DNA from 3 places in the Clostridium sp. CM036 genome. Region 3 is predicted to be linked to each of the others. Evidence: riboswitches for the same ligand, from Rfam matches in the RefSeq annotation. Region 3 holds a riboswitch; each other region holds the start of a gene.

Region 1 (7,704 bases), 660 kb from region 3:
TCTAATATTTCTTTATGAGGCACTGGTGACGCACCTACTTTAATGATTTTTTTCTCAGTTACATCCGCCTCTTTTTTTGCTCCACATCCACTCAGTGTAAAAATCACAACTATTGTTAATAATATGCTTAATATTTTTTTCATTTTTAATTTCCTCCTCTTATTTTTCTTTTAATATTTTTATAATTCAAAACTTATTTAATCATTTTTCTGTACAATATATTTCCTAAGGCTTGAATTACTTGCACAACTGCAATTAATATAATTACAGTGTATATCATGATATCTGACTTAAATCTATAGTAACCATATTTTACGGCTACATCTCCAAGTCCCCCTCCACCAATTGTCCCAGCCATAGCTGAGTAACCTATAATGTTTATTATTGTTAACGTAACTCCAAGAACTATAGACGGCATTGCCTCTTTTAACATAACCTTAAATATAATTTGATAGGTTTTTGCACCAAATGACTTAGCTGCTTCAACAATTCCATAATCCACTTCTAAAAGTGCAGATTCTATTATTCTTGCAGCAAAAGGTGCTGCACCAAGCGTTAGAGGAACTATAGCTGCATTAGTACCTATTGTTGTTCCAACTATAAGCTTAGTTAAAGGGAATATAGATATCATTAGTATAATAAACGGAAAAGACCTAAGTACATTTATTACTAAATTTAAGATTTTATAGATTAAAGTGTTTGGCCTTAGGCCAATAGGTCCAGTTATAATTAATCCTACTGCTGAAATAAACCCTAAAATAACTGTAAAAATCGTGGATAATGTTACCATATATATAGTTTCTTTTAGTGCAGGTAATAAAATATCTTTAAATAGCATTTATACTCTCTCCCTTGTGCTTCTCAAGCTGCACAGAATAATTAATGAGCTCCCACTCTATAGATTTTTCATCTAAATAATTTAATATCTTCTTCTTATTCTCTTTACTTGCATTTATTATGAGACTTCCCATTACGTTATCCCTAAATTTTTCAAGCCTGCCCCATACTATTGAAAAATCAATATTTAACTCCCTGGCAATTGATGTTATAAGGCAACTCTGGGTAATTTCCTTTGTAAAAAATATTTTAATGTTATATCCCGTGCTAGGCAGTAATTCTTCCTCTCCCATAAGTGTTTGCATTTCCTTTGTTGGCCTAATAAATAGTTCATCGGTAATGCCATGGCTTTTAATTTCCCCTCCTTCTAAAAGAATAAATTTATTACAAATTTCTTTTACCACTTCCATCTGATGGGTAACTACAATAATTGTTATATTAAATTTGTTATTGATAGCCCTTAAAAGCTCTAATATAGATTTTGTAGTTTTAGGATCTAGTGCAGAGGTAGCTTCATCACAAAGTAATATTTTCGGATTAAGTGAAAGCGCTCTTGCAATTCCAACTCTTTGCTTCTGCCCTCCGCTAAGTTGTTTTACATTGGTGTTTGCTTTATCCTTAAGTCCTACTAACTCTATTAAGCTATCTACTCTTTTTTTAATAAAATTTTTATCGTTTCCCCATATTTCTAGTGGAAATGCTATGTTTTCAAAAACATTTTTACTGTTAATAAGATTAAAACTTTGAAATATTATGCCTACATTTTTCCTAAACTCGCGAAGTTCTTTCAAACTTAGCTGTTTCACCCCTTTTTCCATTATATTAATGGTACCTGTATCATAGGTTTCAAGCCCATTAAAGCATCTAAGTAAAGTGGATTTACCAGCTCCACTGTGACCAATAACACCATAAATATCACCCTCCTCCACTGTAAATGAAACATCATTTAACACTTTAACCCCTGAAAAACTTTTACTTACACCTCGAACTTTAATCATGATATCCCTTCTCCTTTTCATTTCTTATAATTCATCTTTACCTTTTGATCCTTTCTTTAAACATCACTCTAAAAAAATAGAGCCCAAGAATAAACTTGGGCACTACTTCCAAACTTATTCTTATCTTGCAGCAATGCTGCAGGAATTAACACCATGTATCATAATATGATACTGGTTGTCGGGGTTCATAGGGCCAGTCCCTCCACCTCTCTTGATAAGACACTATTAAATTTTATTTACATCTATTCAAAAAAACAAAAACCTCTTTCATCATTATATAATGATGAAAGAGGTATAAAATTACAAAGACACCTCTCTCATCTTCCGCTAATTTACAATGAAATTAACGCAGGATTTAGCACCTATTCAGACAATAACGTCTGATGGTTGCCGAGATGTCATCGGGCCAGTCCCTCTATCTCTCTTGATGAGAATTAACTTATTTATTAAATCAGATTTATAATATCACTATATGAATGCTATGTAAAGAAGTTTTTATATACACCTTCTCCAAACATCATACAACTGTCTAATGATGTTTCATCATAATATATATTTTGTTCATACTTTATATATAACATAAATATTCATGTTACATTATTTATGTTATAATATATTGTAATAATTATATTGTTCTAGGAGGATACATTGTATGGCTAATGTTTGAAATGCCAATAAGAAATAATTAACATCAATAGAAATCACATCATATAACTTAGTGTTATTGACAAAATTGTAAAATAATTGTATTATACACACATAAACTAAGCACTTTTTTAATAGTATAAGAGAGACCCATAAGGTCTCTTTTATGTGACCTAGTATTAGAATTCAGTAATAACAATTGAATATAGGACTAAAAACAGGAAATACTTATGGCGACCAAGTAAGCCCCCCCTTTACAGTATGTATGAAGCGTGGTCATTCAGGGCTAACCCTGGACATTTTTTGTATAATAAAAAAAGGAGGAGATATTAATGGATGATAATAAAAATGTAGAACCCATAAAAACAGCACCGGTTAAAAAGAAACTTTGGAAAAAAATCGTTAAAGGTTTATTGATATTTTCTGCAATAATTTTCGTATCGGCTACGATAACTTTAGGATATGGTTATATTAAATATGGGCCTAAAATAGAGGCAACTATAAAAGATGCTAACAATATAGCACAAACCATAAACGAAACCTCCTTTAATACCCGAAAACCGACACAATTTTTTGATACTAATGGTAAACTATTAAAAGAATTTAAGACCAATACATATTATTACACAAAAGAAGCAGACTTAAATCCCTATGTAGGTAAAGCTGTCACTTCAATAGAAGACCAAAGATTTTATAAACATGGTGGTATAGATTATAAAGGTATAAGGAGAGCTGTCTGGGTATATATAAAATCCAAGGGAGCTATCGTACAAGGTGGTTCAACAATAACGCAACAACTTGCAAGAAATGTATTCCTTACATTTGACGTAACCTTGTCGAGAAAATTGGAAGAGTCTGTTATAGCAAATAAATTAGAAGAAAGATATTCAAAAGATCAAATATTAGAGTTTTATGTAAATAATATAAACTTCGGCAATGGATGCTATAGTATTGAAAGTGCTTCACAATTTTACTTTCAAAAGAATAATAAGGATTTAGATTTATCTCAAATAGCTATGCTTGTTTCAATACCTAATAATCCATCTGTTTATAACCCCGTGACTCAGCTGGACAATGTTATAAAGAGGAGAGACTTAGTCTTAGATAAAATGCTAAGCTTAGAACAAATTTCACAAAATGATTTTGATACAGCAAAAGCAGAAGTTATTAAATTAAATATTAAACCTCGTACAGCACCTGAACCTATGAGCTATGATATTCAATATGCTGTTCACAATGCAACCTTAAAGTTAATGGAGCAAAATGGTTTCGTTTCTAAATATTCTTTTAGTAATGATAATGATAGAAACACTTATTTCACTAAGTATAATGATGAATATGAGTCTAAAGAAAAACAACTTCTTAGTGGAGGATATAGAATAGATACATCTATTGATACTGCAAAACAAGAAAAATTACAAAGTGTAGTAGATAGTCATTTGGCTCAATATACAAGCACCAATAACAAAACAGATTTATATGAAAAGCAAGGTGCAAGCGTTACTATAGATAATAATACTGGAGAAGTAGTAGCTATAGTTGGAGGTAGAAGCCAAGATGGTAACACCTTTAACAGAGCCTTCTTAGGTGTAAGGCAGCCAGGTTCCGCTATAAAGCCATTAATCGCATATACCCCTGCATTTGAAAAAGGCTACATTCCCGCTAGTGAATATGAAGACAAAGCCTTTGATAATGGTCCCGCTAATGTTGATTTTAAATACAGAGGTTCTGTATCTTTAAGATATGCAGTTGAGATATCTATAAACACTATCCCGGTTAGATTAGTGGGAGAAATGGGCGTAAAGAATTCGTTGAAATATTTACAAAACATGGAGTTTAAATATACAACTCCTCAAGATATTTACCCTATAATTGCTATAGGTGGTTTTACAAAGGGTGTTACGCCAGTTGAAATGGCTTCAGGTTATTCAACCCTTGCAAGAAACGGCGAATTTATAAGTCCGACTAATGTACGTAAAATAACAAATACAATAGTTAATGAAGTATTATTTGAAAATAAACATAAGCAAACTACAGTGTATGATAGTGGTGCCTCTTATCTTATGACAGATACTTTAAAGGGTGTACTAACAAAAACAGAAAGTCATGCAAATTTAGCCCTTAGTAACTATCCCTTTACTGCAGGTAAAACAGGAACTACAGATCAATCAAAAGATGCTTGGTTTGTAGGATATACACCTTATTATACAACCTCTGTATGGGTAGGAGATGATATTCCAGCGCCACAAAACATGTATGGAGCTCAAGAACCAGGTCAGATATGGAAAGAATATATGGAGTACCTACACCAAGGTCTAGAACAAAAAGACTTTACTCGTCCTAATACAGTAGTTGATAGAAATGGTGTATTAATGAATACTCTATATATCAAATTAAATGAAAATGGTAAAATAAAAGCAGAAAAGAAAGTCATAGAAAAACCAAGTGATGATGATGTAAAAAAAGCAAGTGATGATGCTGCAAAAAAAGCAAGCGATGATGCTGCAAAAAAGACAAGCGATGATGCTGCGAAAAAAGCAAGCGATGATGCTGCAAACAAAGCAGCTGCGGATAAAGCAGCAGCAGACAAAGTAGCTGCTGACGCAGCAGCTGCAAATGAAGCCGCAGCAAAAGCAGCTGCAGACAAAGCAGCTGCAGACAAAGCGGCTGCAGACGCAGCCGCAAATGAACAACCACCAGCCCCAACCCCAGCTCCAGACCCAGCTCCAGCCCCAACCCCAGCCCCAGACCCAACCCCACCCCCTGCACAATAAACCAGCGCGAACGTTAAATCATCACCTACGCTGCTGCACTATTAATGACTTTCCTTCTGAAGTGTCATTAATCAGTAATTATATTTTATTTTAAAAGAGGGGAAGTATTTAAAAATACTTCCCCTCTTTTTTTACCGCTATATTTAAGCATACCGTTGATATCCTATATACAAATCCTTTCTTAAACAATCGTATTGGAAGATTATGAGTTTGCCTTCTTTTCTCAAAATTTTATTAGTTTCCGCCACCTACTTTGTTCTATAAGCCAACCAGCTAGAAAATCTTCCTATATTTTTAAAAGAAACTATATTGCACAAGATCTCAGTTAGTTTTCCAAATTTTCTATAACAAAAATTAAATGTTAAAAATGGAATCCATTGTTTTTTGGATTTCGGCAGTCTTTTCATTATGTTTTTAAACGTGTACACCTCTTTATATATCCATAGATAGCCATTATATAATTCTTCTGCTGTCATACTCTTGGGTTTATATACAACTTGGGCAGTATTATAATTAGACAAATTAAAATCTACTATTCTATTTTCCTCGAATAATGATAAGTATAACTTTGTACCAGGATAGGGGGTAAGAATATGGGATGTTACCGTTTCTATTTTATTTTTAACTACCCATTCTAATGTACTCTTAAATATTGAGGCATCATCTTCATCTAATCCGAAAACAAAACTAGCATTTATCATTATTCCTCTTTTATGAATTTCATCCACAAGCTTCTCATATCTATTCACACTATTTTGTACTTTATGAACACTTTTTAATGACTTACTATTTATACTTTCAAAACCTATAAAAAGGCTTTGACAGCCTGCCGCCTTCATTTCATCTAATAGTTCAGGCATGTCAACTATATTAGAAGTAACTGCTGCATTCCACTTTAATTTAAGAGGTTTCATTTCCTTTAATAATTTTTTTGTCCATTTTGGATTTCCAACAAAATTATCATCAATAAACATTATATGTCTTGTTTTTAATTTATTTATATCTTTAATTACATCATCTATAGGTCTATTAATATAGGTTTTAAGTACATTTTTGCAACTATTATAGCAGAAATCACATTGAAATGGGCATCCCCTGCTTGTGCTAATTATATTAGTATATAAATATTTTTTATTATCAATAATATCATAATTAGGTGATACTATTTCTTCTCCCGAAATATTTTCCATATCATAATATATCTTTTTAAGCGAATTGTTTTCTTTATCCTTAAGTATCTTTACCCAAACTCTCTCAGCCATTCCCACACTTATTGCGTCAAAACTATCAACAGTTCCCTCTGGATCTGATGTTATGTGTATCCCCCCCGCAATTACTGTTACACCACGCTTTTGGAACTCCTTTGATATTTCTACTGCTCTATTCATAACATCTACAGTAACAGTTATAACCACCAAATCTACCAGCTCATTGAAATCTATCTTTTCAACATTTTCATTCTCAATATTAACTTCATGCTCTTTTGGCGTAAGATTTGCTATTGTTAATAAAGCTAACGAAGGAGACATTCTTGTTTTTAATTTTGTATCCATAGGTCTTTGTACCATTGCAGGTTGAATTAATTTGATTTTCATATAATCCTCCTCAAATAAAGCGATATCGCATAATATTCTACGCTAGTGAGACGACTCTAATAAATTATACCATTACATACCATAATTAACTTACTATTTTTTCTATTTTCCCCGCCCGTATAACGTTCTCCTGCGTGACTCCAAATAAGAGATTGAAACGTGGAATTTCCACTCTTCTTATTTGGAGTCACTTCTTGAGTATGTATTAATCTTGTTTTCAAAGTTAAAATAGGGATAAGTCTTTAGAAAATCTTTAGAATTACCCCAACATTATCTTTAAAAGTTAAGAGTGTCATAAAGATATGAAATTGAGAGAGGTGGTAAGAAAAATTTATAATGAGATGACCTACAAATATAATAAGCTTTTTGAAGCTACAAATAAAATAGCGGAAGGCAATTTAGATGTAACTATTGAAGAAAATTTAGGTGTATTCAATGATTTTAAGAAAGAAATCGAAAGTATACAAAAAGGCTTTAAAAAGGCAGTTATCGAAGAGGTAAAGAGTCAAAAAATGAAGACAGAGCTTATTTCCAATGTATCTCATGATTTAAAAACTCCTTTAACATCTATTATTACTTATACAGATTTATTAAAGGATGAAAATCTTTCAGCAGAAAAGCATAAGGAGTATTTAGATACATTAGATAGGAAATCACAAAGATTACAGGAATTAATTGAGGATTTATTTGAAGTGAGCAAGGCTACAAGTGGAAATATAAATTTAAATTTAGTTGATGTGGATGTTGTGGCCTTAATGAAACAAACCTTATTAGAACTAGATGATAAAATATCAGCAGCATCACTAGTAGTAAAAACAAAGTATCCAGAAGGAAAAGTAATATTGCATTTGGATA
Region 2 (7,704 bases), 160 kb from region 3:
AGTATCTTTATATTCTATAATCGGATGGTTTTTACTGTAATTGCTTTTGATATTATATATATAATATCCACCTATAATACAAAATATAACTAAAATTATTGATATACTAATTAATATCTTATTCTTTTTATTCATATCTTTCCCTACTTCCTGCACACCTTATCTTCCTAAATCCTTACCTATTTCAACTAGCTCGTATGTAAATGGTTTATCTGTAACCTTTATATGGAACCTTGTTCTAAATAAAGGTCTATTTTTACCTTCTATCATAGAATTCTTTAATAGATTTGCATCATCTTTTAAGTATCTTGTGTTAAAAGTAATTTCAATTAGAAAGTCTTTTAGATTACCTTTAATAATTTTATTACTTTCATACTGAAGCCCATCAAACTCCATTTCACTAATATTATTCTTAAGTGTATTTACCTGATATTTCTGGAATATACTACTCCCAATTGTTGAACAATCCGTTGCTGTACTCTCAATACTTGTTTTTATAAAAGGAAAGTTTATATCTATAACCTTTACTTCGTTTATTTCATTTTTTAAAATTTGGTCTTTACCTTCATCATTTACTGCCGTCTTCATATCACTTAATACATATGTAATTTTATTTTTTCCCTTTACTGTTTCATAAAGAAAAAAAGCCATAATTATAGATGCTACTATCATTATAGAGGTTATAATATTTAATACTTTATTATTTCCCATATGCTTATTCTCCTTTTACTATTTATATAAGAAAAAATACCTCTTGCTATTTATTCTCTATGATTATGCTAAAATAATAACCTTAGTTAATACTAATATTCCAAGTAAAATACCTACTACTACTCTATATATTGCAAAGACTTTCATTGGCTTCTTTTTCAAATAATCCACAAATTTTTTCATAACTATCAAAGATACTATGAAGGCTACAACAAATCCTACTATTAATGAAATCCATAATGTTTTCGTCATTACAGAATAATCAAATTCAAATAAATCTTTTCCTGTTGCCCCTATCATAGCTGGAATCGCTATGAAAAATGAAAATTCTGCTGCTATTGGTGTTGATAATCCTGCAATCCATCCGCCCATAATTGTAGAAGCACTTCTTGACATTCCTGGCCACATTGCAAGCAGTTGTAATAAACCGATCTTAAATGATTGTATAGGCGTTATGCTATCTATACTTTCTACTTTATGATCCCTGTTTCTAACTCTCCTCTCGATTATTAGTAACAATAATCCACCAACTATGAATCCTACTATAACAGCCTCTGGTGTAAACAATAGTTTTATTTTATCGTATAATACTACTCCTGCAATTCCCATTGGAATAGATGCCGTAATAACATTTATCCCAAATCTGAATCCTTTCTTTCCCTCTTTTCCTTTAGTAAATATAAACTTAAAAAATTCTATTATACTTTCGCTAATCTTCTCCCAATACAAAACAACAACTGCCATTATTGCTCCAAGTTGGATTACAACTTCAAACATCTTTACAAACTCTCCCTCAAACCCAATTGCCCATCCAATCAATATCATATGTCCTGTAGACGATACTGGGATAAATTCAGTTACCCCTTCTACTATTGCTATTATAATTGCTTTTAATAAAAATATTATGTCCATAACTCACCATTCCTTCCAATCTAATTATTACTGTATATAGTTTATCATAATAATCTATAAGGTACCATCTTCAAAACTTACAGTAATATTACATCTATGCAAATTTCAGAAAATACTTTACCTGTCGTAGTAATTGTGTTATCCTTGAATTACTACGACAGACAAAGTACTACAGATGCAGTAAAAGCAAAGGAGGATATAATTTGATAAGCAGCGATGTAATTCGAGGATATAATGATACGATTATTCTTTTTATGCTTCAAGATGGCGAATCCTACGGGTATGAAATATCAAAAAACATCAGAAAATTATCAGAGGAGAAGTATGTTATGAAAGAGACCACACTCTATTCAGCATTCAACCGTCTTGAGAAGAATGGATATATCGAATCTTTCTATAAAGACGAAACCTTTGGTAAAAGACGCACATATTATAAAATCACCCCCGTAGGTTTAACCTACTATAAAGAAAAATGTGAAGAATGGAGCTTAACAAAAGAAGTTATTAATAAATTTATTAAGGAGAGGGATTAGAATGGAAACTATAAAAAATTATTTAGATAATATGTTTAAAGTCCTACCAAGAACAAATCAGACGGTCAAATTAAAAAATGATTTATTATGGAATATGGAAGAAAAATATAACGAGAATAAGAATGATGGAAAATCAGAAAATGAGGCCATTGGTATTGTAATTTCAGAATTTGGCAATATTGACGAATTAATTGATGAACTTGGCATCGAACATATGAAAAAGGGTGCGATACTTAAAACCATTACACAAGAAGAGGCCGATAACTTTATGACTACAAAAAAAGAATCTGGCTTATTGATGGGTATAGGTGTTTTTTTATGTATTGTAGCAACGGCTATATTAATATTAATTACCACTCTCATAGATGGTGGCATTATCTGTAAAGGAATTTCAAAAGATTTCAGCGATATGTTTGGCATTATTGCACTATTCTTACTGTGTGTACCTGCTGTAGCTTTATTCATTTATTCCGGTATGAAGCTAGAAAAATACAAGTATCTAAAAAGCGGTTTTGATTTACCTCTTCATGTAAAAGTAATTGTAAATCAAAAAAATAATGCTTTTGCATCAACCCATATGATATCTGTAATAACAGGTGTGTGCATATGTGTCATATCACCAGTTGCACTTTTTGTATCATCTGCTTTTGGCGACAATGCATCTAGCTACGGAGTAGTTGTTTTACTTGTGATGATTGCTATTGCCGTTTTCCTCTTTATATATTTTGGAAATATTAAGCAGAGTTTTAGTATTCTTTTACAGATTGGTGACTTTTCAAAAGAAAAAACTGAAGATAATAAACTTATTGGTGCAGTTGCTGCTATCGTATGGCCATTAGCAATCTGTATCTTCCTTGTCAGTGGATTAGTTTTTAATCTATGGCACATTAATTGGATTATATTCCCTATCGTTGGCATTTTATTTGGTATGTTCAGTGCAGCATATAGTATTATAAAAGGGCATAATTAAAATAATTTTATCTTTTAAAAAAGTATTGACAATTGTTTTTATGAGTAATATACTAAATACTAATAACTGAATACAACTTATCCAGAGTGGCAGAGGAACTGGTCCGATGAAGCCCGACAACCAGCATTCTTATTCGAATGTAGTGGTGTCAATTCCTGCAGATTGTAAAATCTGAAAGATAAGGATGTTAGCAAATTTTATGATACAATTTTATTGTTTATTAAAGTTAACTATTGCTACTTTCCTTATAGGAAAGTAGCTTTTTTTCTTTCCCAAAAATCTAAATAAATAATGTACTAAATACTAACAACTAAATATAACTTATCCAGAGCGGCAGAGGGACTGGCCCGATGATGCCCGACAACCAGCATTTTTAAAAGAAGTGCAATGGTGTCAATTCCATCAGATTGTAAAATCTGAAAGATAAGGACGATAGCAAATTTTATGATACAATTTTATTGTTTATTAAAGTTAATCATGCTGCTTTCCTTATAGGAGAGCAGCTTTTTTTTAGAAAAATAATTATAAAAGGAGAAATTAATATGAGTGAGCGAACATTAAGTTTTGAAACATTACAGGTACATGCAGGGCAGGTTCCAGACCCTACTACAGGCTCGAGAGCAGTCCCAATTTATCAAACATCATCTTTTGTTTTTAAAAATGCAGATCATGCAGCAAATTTATTTCAATTAAAAGAAGAAGGAAATATATATTCAAGAATAATGAACCCAACTACAGACGTTTTTGAAAAAAGAGTAGCCGCTCTCGAAGGCGGAGTAGCAGGACTTGCTACAGCTTCAGGAATAGCTGCAACATTCTATGCAATACTTAATGTAGCAAATTCAGGCGATGAAATAGTAGCTGCAAGCACTCTATATGGTGGTACTTATGAACTATTTAATGTTACTCTTAGAAAACTTGGAATTAACGTAACATTTGTTGATCCAGATGATCCTGAAAATTTTAGAAAAGCTATCTCGAATAAAACAAAAGCACTTTATGCTGAAACAATGGGAAACCCAAAAATAAATGTTCTAGATATAGAGGCAGTAGCGGATATTGCTCATGAAAATAAAATACCCCTTATTATTGACAATACCTTTGCAACTCCCTTCCTTTGCCGTCCAATTGAGTATGGTGCAGATGTAATTATTCATTCAGCAACAAAGTTCATTGGAGGACATGGAACTACTATTGGTGGAATTATAGTTGATGCTGGTAAATTTGATTGGGCAGCTAGCGGTAAATTCCCTGATTTTACAACTCCGGATAAAAGCTATAATGGAATAGTATATGCTAATTTAGGTGCTCCAGCATTTGCTTTAAAAGCTAGAGTTCAACTTTTAAGAAACACCGGTGCGACGCTTAGCCCTCAAAGTGCATTTTTATTTCTTCAAGGTTTGGAATCATTATCGTTAAGAGTTGAGAGACATGTAACAAACGCTAGGAAAGTTGTTGAATTTTTGAGTAAGCATCCAAATGTTTCATGGGTAAATTATCCTGAACTTGACGGGAGCAGATACAAAGATTTAGCTAAAAAATACCTACCAAAAGGAGCAGGATCAATATTCACTTTTGGAATAAAAGGTGGCCTTGAAGCTGGAAAAAAATTTATTAATAATGTAGAATTATTTTCGCTGCTTGCAAATGTTGCAGATGCAAAATCTCTAGTAATTCACCCCTCAAGTACAACTCATGCAGAGCTTAACGCAGAGGAGCAAAAATCTGCTGGAGTTACTTCAGATTTGATAAGACTTTCAATTGGCGTTGAGGGTATCGATGACATTATATACGATTTGACGCAAGCTCTAGAAAAATCAGTTCAATAAAAAGTCAATAATTCTTTGGCAGCTGGTTTCAAAATAAGGTCTTGTTCCTAACTATATTCCTCCATCACCTTAGATGACGGAGGAATAACTTTAAAGTTTAGAAAGGAAAACTATTATGAAAAAGGTAAAAATAGCGATTTTAGGTTTTGGAAATGTTGGGACGGGTGTATGGAAAATACTTCACGAAAATAGAAAAGAAATAATGAAACGTTCAAATTATGAAATAGAAGTTGCTAAAATACTTGTAAAAGATATAGATAAAAAAAGAGATATCAAAGCACCTAATGGCCTATTAACAGATAACATTGATGATATTATAAATGATGAAAGTATAAAAATTGTGGTTGAACTTATTGGTGGATGCGATAAATCTAAAGAGTATATGATACGCGCAATGAAATCTAAAAAACATATTGTAACTGCTAATAAATTAGTTATCGCGAACTGGGGCGAAGAGTTATTTAAAACAGCGGAGAAAGAAAACGTATTGTTTTATTATGAAGCAAGTGTGGCTGGTGGAATTCCAATAATACGCGAGATTAATGAGAGCCTTACAGCCAATAGGATTGAGCAGATAATTGGAATTATAAATGGAACAACTAATTACATATTAAGCAAAATGACAATGGATGGGATTAGCTTTGATGAAGCACTAAAGGAGGCGCAAGAAAAGGGTTATGCTGAAGCAGACCCAACCTCTGATGTTGATGGCTTTGACGCTGTATATAAGCTTGCAATAATGTCTTCTCTAGCATTTGGAACTAAGGTAGATCATGATTGTATTTATAGAGAAGGAATAAGAAGTATTAGTGACATAGATATAGAATATGCTAAAAAACTTGGTTATTCAATAAAACTTTTAGCAATAGCTAAAGAAGTAAATAACAAATTAGAGCTAAGAGTACATCCAACCCTAATACCTTCGAGCCACCCAATGGCAAATGTAGCCGATGCATTTAATGCTATTATGATAAAAGGAAATGCAGTTGGAGAGTTAATGCTATATGGAAAAGGCGCTGGAGCTTTTCCAACTGGAAGTGCAGTTGTAGGTGATATAATATCCATATTAAGAAATAATGTAAATCCTTATGACTTATTAGACCTAAGTGACAAGACTGATTTTAAAGAAGTGAAAAAATCAGAAGAAAATGAATCAGAATTCTATATTAGACTTAATGTTAAAGATACAGTAGAAGTTTTAGGAGATACAGCGAAAATATTTGGGAAAAACAATGTCAGCATTATGTCCGTTACTGGAGATGTAAGGCACGATGATCATGGACCACTAGGATTTATTACACATAAAAGTTCAGAAAAAAACATAAGAATTTCATTAGAAAAAATAAAAGAACTAGAAAACGTCAACAAAATAGAAAGTATAATAAGGATGGAATCATTTTATTAAACTTATTCTCCTTTTAGTATTTATATATAAAAACACCCCATCAGATGAATTTTACAACTTTTTTAGTTATAATCATTCAATGGGGTGAAGTTCACTATTTCGGTTCTATTACATTAAACCATGATTTATACTTTTTTAACAAATTCAGATTTTAATTCCATAGCTCCAAACCCATCAATTTTGCAATCAATATTATGATCTCCATCAACCAAACGTATATTTTTTACTTTTGTACCTTTTTTTATGGCTAATGGACTTCCTTTTACTTTAAGGTCTTTGATTATTGTTACAGAATCACCATCGTTTAATACATTTCCATTTGCATCTTTGATAATCCTTTTCTCTTCACTACTTTCTGTTTCTAATTCTAAAGTCCATTCATGAGCACATTCAGGGCAAACAAAAATACTTCTATCTTCGTAAGTGTATTCTGAATTACATTTTGGGCAATTTGGCAAATCAGCCATAATTTCATTTCCTCCATTCGTTATTGTTAACTCTAATATATAAGAATTATTGTCAATTTTCTTTTTACACCTTCATAAGAATAGCAATTACAAAGTTAAAATTCACAAAAAAAATATAGGGAGTTCCTTATATGCTTATATACTATCATAGTCTCCTCATATTGACAAACCTTCCTCCGCCCTCTCCTTAAAGTCCCTTTTTTCTATTAATCATTTTTTACATACAAGTTTTTTAAAAGCAAGTCTAATTTCAAAAATAACCATAGCAGTCATTTATCTTGCCAAATTAATATTTTTAATATTTTCCATTTTCCATAAATCTGAATATGCCCTAATATAAAATAATACATTACTTTCTTTATGATTTTTTAATAGTAAACCCCATTTTGATGTTATCACATTATCATCCATGCTTTTAGTAAATCCCCAGCTTTCCTCGGTGTCATGGGACATTACATAAATAACCATCTTGCTCTGGTCAGTTGCATCACCATCAGTTAACACATTGATAAAAGGTGTATACTTGTTTAATAGTTCTTTACTGGATTCAATACATTCAGCATAGTTGAACATATCTTTAAATTCACTAAATACCCTTGTCCAAAAGTAACTTCCTTCACTTTCTAATGCAAAATGCTTACCCATGTCGATTCTGAACCCACCCACTCCGCAATTCTTTAGTTCTTTTAAAAAATTTATATAAATTTTTTGTAATTCTACATCATTGTAATTGAGCATTGGTAATCCAAAAGCACCGTTAACTATTGCATTTCTATTGCCATAATCTACTGTATTTTTTGCATTAGTCCAAAATTTAGGGTTATTTCGTAGGTTTTGATCTACGGTTTGACTTGGTATTAGCTTTCCACTCTCATCA
Region 3 (7,704 bases):
ATAACGGTAATTGATAGGACTGAGGCAGGGAGTGTTAAGAGTATTAAGGTAGGGAATATAACCATGACAGGCAGTAAGTTTAGAACAATGCTCGGTTTAAAATCATCGAATTTTGAAATGAAGTTTAATTTAAACAATATAGAAATAGATTGCAGCGGATATGGTCATGGTGTAGGGATGAGTCAATGGGGTGCGGATGCGATGGCGAAAGATGGGAAAACCTATATTGAAATATTAACTCATTATTATCAAGGGACTGTTATATCCAAATGAAAAAAAATACACATAAGCTGGTTATCCTATATAAAAAATGGATAATCAGCTTTGCTTTTTATAAAAATAAACTTGAAGATGATTTAAGCAAAACTAAGGGTGAATAATTTAAAATTTAAAATATGTTTTAAACTATAAAATATAAATATTATTAAAATGTAGATTAACTTAAATAAATTTTAGGAAATATGTATGTTTTAATAAAATATGGACAAAAATACAAATGGAGGTGTTTGTATGAATAAGAATGAAAACAATAAGACATTAAATTTTTTTAAGAAGGAAGGATTCTATGTAATTTTATTTGTTTGTTTATGTATAGTAGCTTCAGTGGCGTCTATAACAGCAAATAATAATAAGAAGCTTTCAAGCAAGCAAGAAGCATTACAAAAACAACAAGCAAATGCAGGAGATGTTATAAAAGCGCAACAAAAAGAATATGAGGGTGCTCTTCAAGTAAAAGAAGAAAAGAAAGCTAAGGCTGAAGCGCTTAAAGCGGTACCAGATATCAAAAAGGTTACAACAGGAAAAGCGGCATCAGCAGTATCTAAATCAGTTAATGCTAAATTTGAAAATCCCGTAGCAAATGGATTACTAGCAAGGGCATATTCAAAAGATATTGATTCAGTAGTGTGGAAGACTGATGGAAGCTATAGGACAAATTTAGGTATTGACATTCAAGCAAAAATAGGGGAGCCAGTTGTAGCGGTTATGGATGGAATAGTTAAAGAAGTTGGTACTGACGTTAATGGCCAAAAAGGTAAGATGGTTAAGATTGATCATCAAAATGGATTTATTACTAACAGTACTAATCTAGATGAAAAAATATTAGTAAAAAAAGGCGATAAAGTAACTAAAAAACAGCAAATTGGTACAGTGGGAAACACTAGTTTAAATTCATTTAAGGAAGAATATGGATCTCACTTACACTTTGAAGTTCTGCAGAGTAATAAGAATGTTGATCCTGCTAAATATGTAAAATATGAGAAATATCAACCTGCAGAAACTAAGAAATAACCAATAACCATCTCAATTAGCCATTTTTTAAAAATATATTAGAAGATGACTAATTGGAATGGAATTTAAAAGCAAGATAATGCATATTTATAAATATATAAGGGTTAAGGAGGCAACACTTGAAAGACTATATTGAAGATCGAGTACTAGAAGTTGCTAAGTACATTATCGAGTCAAAATCTACAATAAGAAGAACTGCCAAAGTGTTTGGCGTTAGCAAGAGTACTATACACAAGGATATGACGGAAAGATTACCCACAATAAATCCTCAAATTGCCAGCGATGCAAAAACAATTTTGGATATAAATAAAGCTGAGCGGCATATAAGAGGCGGAAGAGCAACTAAATTGAAATATAAAGAAGCACAAGGATAAAAACATTCGAAGCTAAAAACTATAAAAAAATTTTAAAATTAAAAGAGGGTTTTCTTATAGCTTTATAGAATAGAGTTTAGTGTAATTTAAATATTGAATATACTAAAGAGCAGGAGTGGTTTTGAAATGTTTTTTTTTAGAATGGGTACAGATATGGGAATAGATTTGGGTACATCTACAGTGCTTGTATATATTAAAGGAAAAGGTGTTATATTAAAAGAACCTTCTGTTGTTGCCATAGATAGAAATAATAATAAGGTATTGGCAGTAGGAGAAGAAGCTAGGCAAATGATAGGAAGGACACCAGGCAATATTGTGGCAATACGCCCTATGAGGGACGGTGTTATTTCGGATTATGACATAACTGAAAAAATGTTAAATCATTTTATCAAGAAGGCTTGTGGGAAAAGAAGGCTATCTTCTCCAAAAGTTGTAATATGTGTACCTTGCGAAGCAACGGAAGTAGAAAGAAGAGCGGTAGAAGATGCAGGTAGAAATGCCGGAGCTAAGAAAGTTCAACTTATAGAAGAACCACTAGCAGCGGCAATCGGAGCGGGACTCGATATTACTAGAGCAAGTGGTAATATGGTTATTGACATTGGTGGAGGCACGACTGATATTGCAGTTATTTCTTTAGGAGGCATGGTTGTACGTGAATCAGTTAAAGTAGCTGGTGATAAGTTTGATGAAGAGATTATAAAATATATCAGAAAAAAACATAAATTAATGATTGGTGAGAGGACTGCAGAGGATTTAAAAATCAACATAGGTTGTGCTTATAAACAAGAAGAAAAGACAAGCATGGAGATAAGAGGGAGAGATTTAATTACAGGTCTTCCTAAGAATTTAGAAGTATCATCAGAAGAAATGAGAGAAGCTTTAAAAGAGGCGGTATATTTAATAGCAGGATGTGCACATTCCGTATTAGAAAAAACACCACCTGAGCTTTCAGCAGATATAGCTGATAAAGGTATAGTTATGACTGGTGGAGGTGCATTGTTAAAAGGCTTAGGTAAGCTCATACAAGAGGTTACTAAAGTTCCGGTATATCTAGCGGAGGATCCGATTTCATGCGTAGCACTCGGAACAGGTAAAGTATTGGATTATATGGATAAGTTAGATAATTCATTCAATGGAAGAGAATTATGCTTAACAGAATAAAAAGTATAAGCAAGCTATAAAAATAAGCAATACAATTATTAGTTTAATTGCATTGCTTATTTTTATATTATATAAGATTTGTAAGTTTAAATTGTGGATAATTATTTAAAACTAATTAAAGCATGTTAAACAGGGCTCAAATTATTTTCTTCATTGGTAAGGGAGTGCAAATAGTATGAATGCAAGAGGGATCTGCTTAAAACATTAGCAATATCCATTACCAAGCTCAATCTTATGTTTCTATTTGTAAATAATTCACTATCATCACTTGAATCTACTATACCTATTAATGAAAGAGTGCCTACCTTAGGAAGGGTTTTCCCTACACCTTTGCCAGGATGAATTGGATAATTTCTAGCTTGGAGTTCTCCAATATTTGAAATGTCTCCTAAACAAGCATCTACACCTATTATAGTACAATTTGGGTGCAATGCATTTATTTTAGATAATTTACTATCTATGTTTAAGGCATGAATTGGATTATCTATAGTGCCATATACAGGTAATGGAAAGGAACTATTTTTTAAAAGTGTACCAACTAAAGGACCTAGACAATCGCCTATACATCTATCGGTACCTATGCAAACAACTAAAGTATTTTTGTCAATATAGTCTTTTAGAAAATTAGAAAGTGTATAGTATGCTAAAGGATCTTTATAATGGGTTTTAGCTTTACTCAAGAAATATACCTCCTTGTATTGCGCTGGGGAAAAATTATTAGTTTCCTATGAATAATTTATATGAATAAATCCCGTGTATTATTATAATAAAGAATAAAAAAATGATTAATTAAAAAATGATATATAAGTATATTAACTATATGAAGGAAAACCAAATAAAAAATATAATAAATTATTTGTGCAAATAGTAAGTTGTATCAATGCTTAATATTAAGCAAATATGCGAATAGTATAGTTATGGAGAGAAGAAGTCGTTTATTAAAGGATAATAGACTTGAAATTAATTAATTAAAGTTGTATAATAATTCTTGTCGACACGGTAAAACGGTAAAACGGCAAAATGATAAAACATAATATGCTGGCATGGCTCAACGGTAGAGCAGCTGACTTGTAATCAGCAGGTTGTAGGTTCAATTCCTATTGCCAGCTCCATAAGTGGAGGAGTTCCCGAGTGGCCAAAGGGGGCAGACTGTAAATCTGTTACGTAATGTTTCGATGGTTCGAATCCGTCCTCCTCCACCATTTATAATGGTTTACAATAAATTATGGTTTACAATAAATTATGGGAGCATAGCTCAGCTGGGAGAGCATCTGCCTTACAAGCAGAGGGTCACAGGTTCGAACCCTGTTGTTCCCACCATAATAATCTTTTTAAAATAGAATAAAATGCATGCTGGCATGGCTCAACGGTAGAGCAGCTGACTTGTAATCAGCAGGTTGTAGGTTCAATTCCTATTGCCAGCTCCACATATGGAGGAGTTCCCGAGTGGCCAAAGGGGGCAGACTGTAAATCTGTTACGTAATGTTTCGATGGTTCGAATCCGTCCTCCTCCACCAAAAGACATCTATAGATGTCTTTTTTTATTTTTTACAGGGTTTAGATTCTGTTGACACCATAGAATGCATATGGTATTATAATTAAAAGTTAATAATTGATAACTCTTATCAAGAGAGGTGGAGGGAAAAAGGCCCTATGAAACCCGGCAACCGGTGCAATGCACCATGGTGCCAATTCCTGCAGTTATAATCTGCAAGATAAGGGAGATGATTAAATCACCTCTTCTTATATTTGGAAGAGGTTTTATTTTTTTATAGGGAAATTTTAGAGAATAGAAGGGAGAATTATAATGAAAAGATTATTTACATCAGAATCCGTTACAGAAGGACATCCAGACAAAATTTGTGACCAAATTTCAGATGCTGTACTTGATGCTATTTTAGAGCAAGATCCTTATGCTAGGGTTGCTTGTGAAACAGCGGTTACTACAGGAATGGTTTTAGTAATGGGAGAGATAACAACTAGTTGTTATGTAGATGTTCCTAAGGTTGTTAGGAATACCATTGAAGGCATAGGATATACTAGAGCAAAATACGGGTTTGATGCTAGCACATGCGCTGTACTTACGTCTATTAATGAACAATCAACAGATATAGCTATGGGAGTAGATGAGGCATTAGAATCTAAAGCAGGCGAGATTGATAAGGTTGACGCAATAGGTGCTGGTGATCAAGGCATGATGTTTGGATTTGCAACTAATGAGACACCAGAATACATGCCACTACCAATTGCTATGGCTCACAGATTAGCAAGAAAGTTAAGCGAAGTAAGAAAAAATGGCACATTAGATTACTTAAGACCGGACGGAAAGACTCAAGTTACTGTAGAGTATGAAGATAATAAGCCAGTAAGAATAGATACTATTGTTATTTCAACTCAACATGCAGAAGAAGCAACTCATGATCAAATTGAAAATGATTTAAAAGAGCATGTAATAAAACCTGTAGTTCCAAGTGGATTATTAGATGAAAATACTAAATATTATATAAATCCTACAGGCAGATTTGTAATTGGAGGACCGCAAGGAGACTCTGGTTTAACAGGAAGAAAAATAATAGTAGATACTTATGGTGGATATGGAAGACATGGAGGTGGAGCATTCTCAGGAAAGGATGCAACAAAAGTTGATAGATCCGCTGCATATGCTGCAAGATGGGTTGCTAAAAATTTAGTTGCTGCAGGAGTTTCAGATAAATTGGAAATTCAGTTAGCTTATGCTATAGGTGTAGCTAAACCGGTATCTATAGAGGTCGAAACTTTCGGAACAGGAAAAATTGACGATGATAAAATAGTTCAAATAGTTGAAAAAGTATTTGATTTAAGGCCAGCTGTAATTATAAGAGAATTAGAACTAAGAAGACCTGTTTATAAACAAGTAGCTGCCTATGGACATTTTGGAAGAATTGATTTAGATCTTTCATGGGAAAAACTAAACAAGGTTGATGAAATAAAAAAGTACGTATAATATAAAAAAAGGGATAACAATTATTAATTGTTATCCCTTTTTAGTGCATGTGATTATTAAGTAGTATTTTGATAAAACCTAAGATAGGGGTATACTGAACATAAGAGATGTAAAATACATATGATATAATAACATTAATAATAATATTATTGCTAATAATATTATTATTAATGTTATTATATGAATTTATAAATAGGAGAGATTTTATGCCGGAAATACAAGGGATAATCGAAGATGTAGTATTTCATAATGAAGAAAATGGATATATAATTGCTCATTTGAATGATAATAAAAAGCAGATAACTGTGGTAGGCATTGTGCCATATATAAGTGAAGGGCAGAACCTGAAATTAACGGGGGAGTGGGTTACTCATCCTCAATTTGGCAAGCAATTTAGAATAATACAATGTGAGGAAATAATACCTAGTTCACTTGAAGGTATAGAAAAATATTTAGCTTCAGGAGTTATTCAAGGAATTGGACCAATAACTGCTAAAAAAATTGTACAGCACTTTGGTGAAAACACCATGAATATATTAGATAATGAAATTGAAAGATTAAAAGAGATTGATGGTGTAGGACAAAAAAAGATTCAATTAATTTTTGAATCATATTCTAAGCAACGAGAAGTTAAAAATATAATGATATTTCTTCAAACATATGGAGTAACACCTAACCAATGTGTGAAAATTTATAAAAAATATGGAGGAGACTCTATAAAGGTAGTACAGGATAATCCTTATGTGTTAACTGAAACCATTTCTGGAGTAGGATTTAAAATTGCAGATAAGATAGCACAAAGTTTAGGCATTGACAAAGAGTCGCCTTTCAGAATACAAAGTGGAATTAATTATGTGGTAAATGAATTTTGCGCTATGGGAAATACTTATATGCCGTTAAACAAATTATACCAAGAATCTAAAAATATTCTTGGGGTTACGGCTGAAGAAATTGAAAAAAATGTTTATGATAATGTATTGCAGGGAAAATTGAAAGTCGAAAATATTGATGAAGAAGACTGTGTTTTCACTATGCCGTTCTATTACTGTGAATTAGCTATTACTAAAAAAATTATAACCTTATCTATAGAAAAGTATGACGAATTAGAAATAGACATAGAAGAAAAGATTAATGACTTCGAAGAAGAAAAAAACATAAAATTTGCAACGTCTCAAAAGACTGCTATTTGTGGTGCTGCAGAAAATAGTATTGAAATAATAACGGGAGGTCCAGGTACTGGCAAAACTACTATAATTAATTGCATTATAGAGGTATTTGAAGAAGCAGGAATGAAAGTTTATATGGCTGCGCCCACCGGAAGGGCTGCCAAAAGAATGACAGAGGCTACTGGTCGCGAAGCCAAAACCATACATAGGTTATTAGAACTTGGAGTAGGCAGAGATGATGGGTCGCAGTTCTCTAGAAGTGAGGAATCGCCTTTAGATTGTGATGTGCTAATTATTGATGAAGCATCTATGATAGACATAATGCTTATGAATAGTTTATTAAAAGCTATCAGCGTAGGAACTCGACTTATAATTGTTGGTGATGTTGACCAATTGCCATCTGTCGGACCGGGTAATGTACTAAGAGATATTATTGACAGTAAATGTGTTAAAGTAGTTAAGCTTAAGGAGATTTTTAGGCAAGCACAAGAAAGTATGATTATTGTGAATGCTCATAAAATTAACAATGGCGAGATGCCTATTTTGAATAAAAAGGATAAAGATTTTTATTTTATTGAGAATAATGAGCCGGAGAAAATCTTGGACAGTATAATTGCTTTAATTAATACCAGATTGCCAAAATTTAACAAAGAGTGGGATAAGATGAAGAACATTCAAATACTCTCTCCTATGAGAAAAGGGATATTGGGTATAGAAAATCTAAATGGAA

The links. A riboswitch is a leader RNA that binds a small molecule or an ion and turns the genes downstream of it on or off. The one in region 3 is predicted to bind S-adenosylmethionine.
Region 1: it holds a riboswitch for S-adenosylmethionine, as region 3 does, so the genes downstream of both, ACWJKE_RS14655 (methionine ABC transporter ATP-binding protein) here and metK (methionine adenosyltransferase) in region 3, are expected to answer to the same signal.
Region 2: it holds a riboswitch for S-adenosylmethionine, as region 3 does, so the genes downstream of both, ACWJKE_RS10700 (O-acetylhomoserine aminocarboxypropyltransferase/cysteine synthase family protein) here and metK (methionine adenosyltransferase) in region 3, are expected to answer to the same signal.

The regions. Positions count from the first base shown of each region.
Region 1 is NZ_CM143652.1:3,081,759-3,089,462, reverse strand. It holds gene ACWJKE_RS14665 (MetQ/NlpA family ABC transporter substrate-binding protein) at 1-143, opposite strand, end outside; gene ACWJKE_RS14660 (methionine ABC transporter permease) at 194-838, opposite strand; gene ACWJKE_RS14655 (methionine ABC transporter ATP-binding protein) at 828-1,835, opposite strand; SAM riboswitch class I at 1,953-2,056, opposite strand; SAM riboswitch class I at 2,150-2,269, opposite strand; gene ACWJKE_RS14650 (transglycosylase domain-containing protein) at 2,813-5,254, shown strand; gene ACWJKE_RS14645 (B12-binding domain-containing radical SAM protein) at 5,503-6,849, opposite strand; partial or broken gene ACWJKE_RS14640 (sensor histidine kinase) at 7,200-7,704, shown strand, end outside.
Region 2 is NZ_CM143652.1:2,261,345-2,269,048, forward strand. It holds gene ACWJKE_RS10675 (WD40/YVTN/BNR-like repeat-containing protein) at 1-135, opposite strand, end outside; gene ACWJKE_RS10680 (hypothetical protein) at 160-711, opposite strand; gene ACWJKE_RS10685 (undecaprenyl-diphosphate phosphatase) at 775-1,623, opposite strand; gene ACWJKE_RS10690 (PadR family transcriptional regulator) at 1,827-2,156, shown strand; gene ACWJKE_RS10695 (permease prefix domain 1-containing protein) at 2,158-3,126, shown strand; SAM riboswitch class I at 3,201-3,311, shown strand; SAM riboswitch class I at 3,445-3,556, shown strand; gene ACWJKE_RS10700 (O-acetylhomoserine aminocarboxypropyltransferase/cysteine synthase family protein) at 3,669-4,955, shown strand; gene ACWJKE_RS10705 (homoserine dehydrogenase) at 5,071-6,360, shown strand; gene ACWJKE_RS10710 (zinc ribbon domain-containing protein YjdM) at 6,486-6,827, opposite strand; gene ACWJKE_RS10715 (alpha-amylase family glycosyl hydrolase) at 7,101-7,704, opposite strand, start outside.
Region 3 is NZ_CM143652.1:2,422,837-2,430,540, reverse strand. It holds gene spoIID (stage II sporulation protein D) at 1-273, shown strand, start outside; gene ACWJKE_RS11435 (M23 family metallopeptidase) at 511-1,290, shown strand; gene spoIIID (sporulation transcriptional regulator SpoIIID) at 1,410-1,664, shown strand; gene mreB (rod shape-determining protein) at 1,791-2,825, shown strand; gene yyaC (spore protease YyaC) at 2,951-3,505, opposite strand; tRNA gene ACWJKE_RS11415 (tRNA-Thr) at 3,863-3,937, shown strand; tRNA gene ACWJKE_RS11410 (tRNA-Tyr) at 3,943-4,027, shown strand; tRNA gene ACWJKE_RS11405 (tRNA-Val) at 4,070-4,145, shown strand; tRNA gene ACWJKE_RS11400 (tRNA-Thr) at 4,178-4,252, shown strand; tRNA gene ACWJKE_RS11395 (tRNA-Tyr) at 4,258-4,342, shown strand; SAM riboswitch class I at 4,445-4,547, shown strand; gene metK (methionine adenosyltransferase) at 4,633-5,808, shown strand; gene recD2 (SF1B family DNA helicase RecD2) at 6,015-7,704, shown strand, end outside.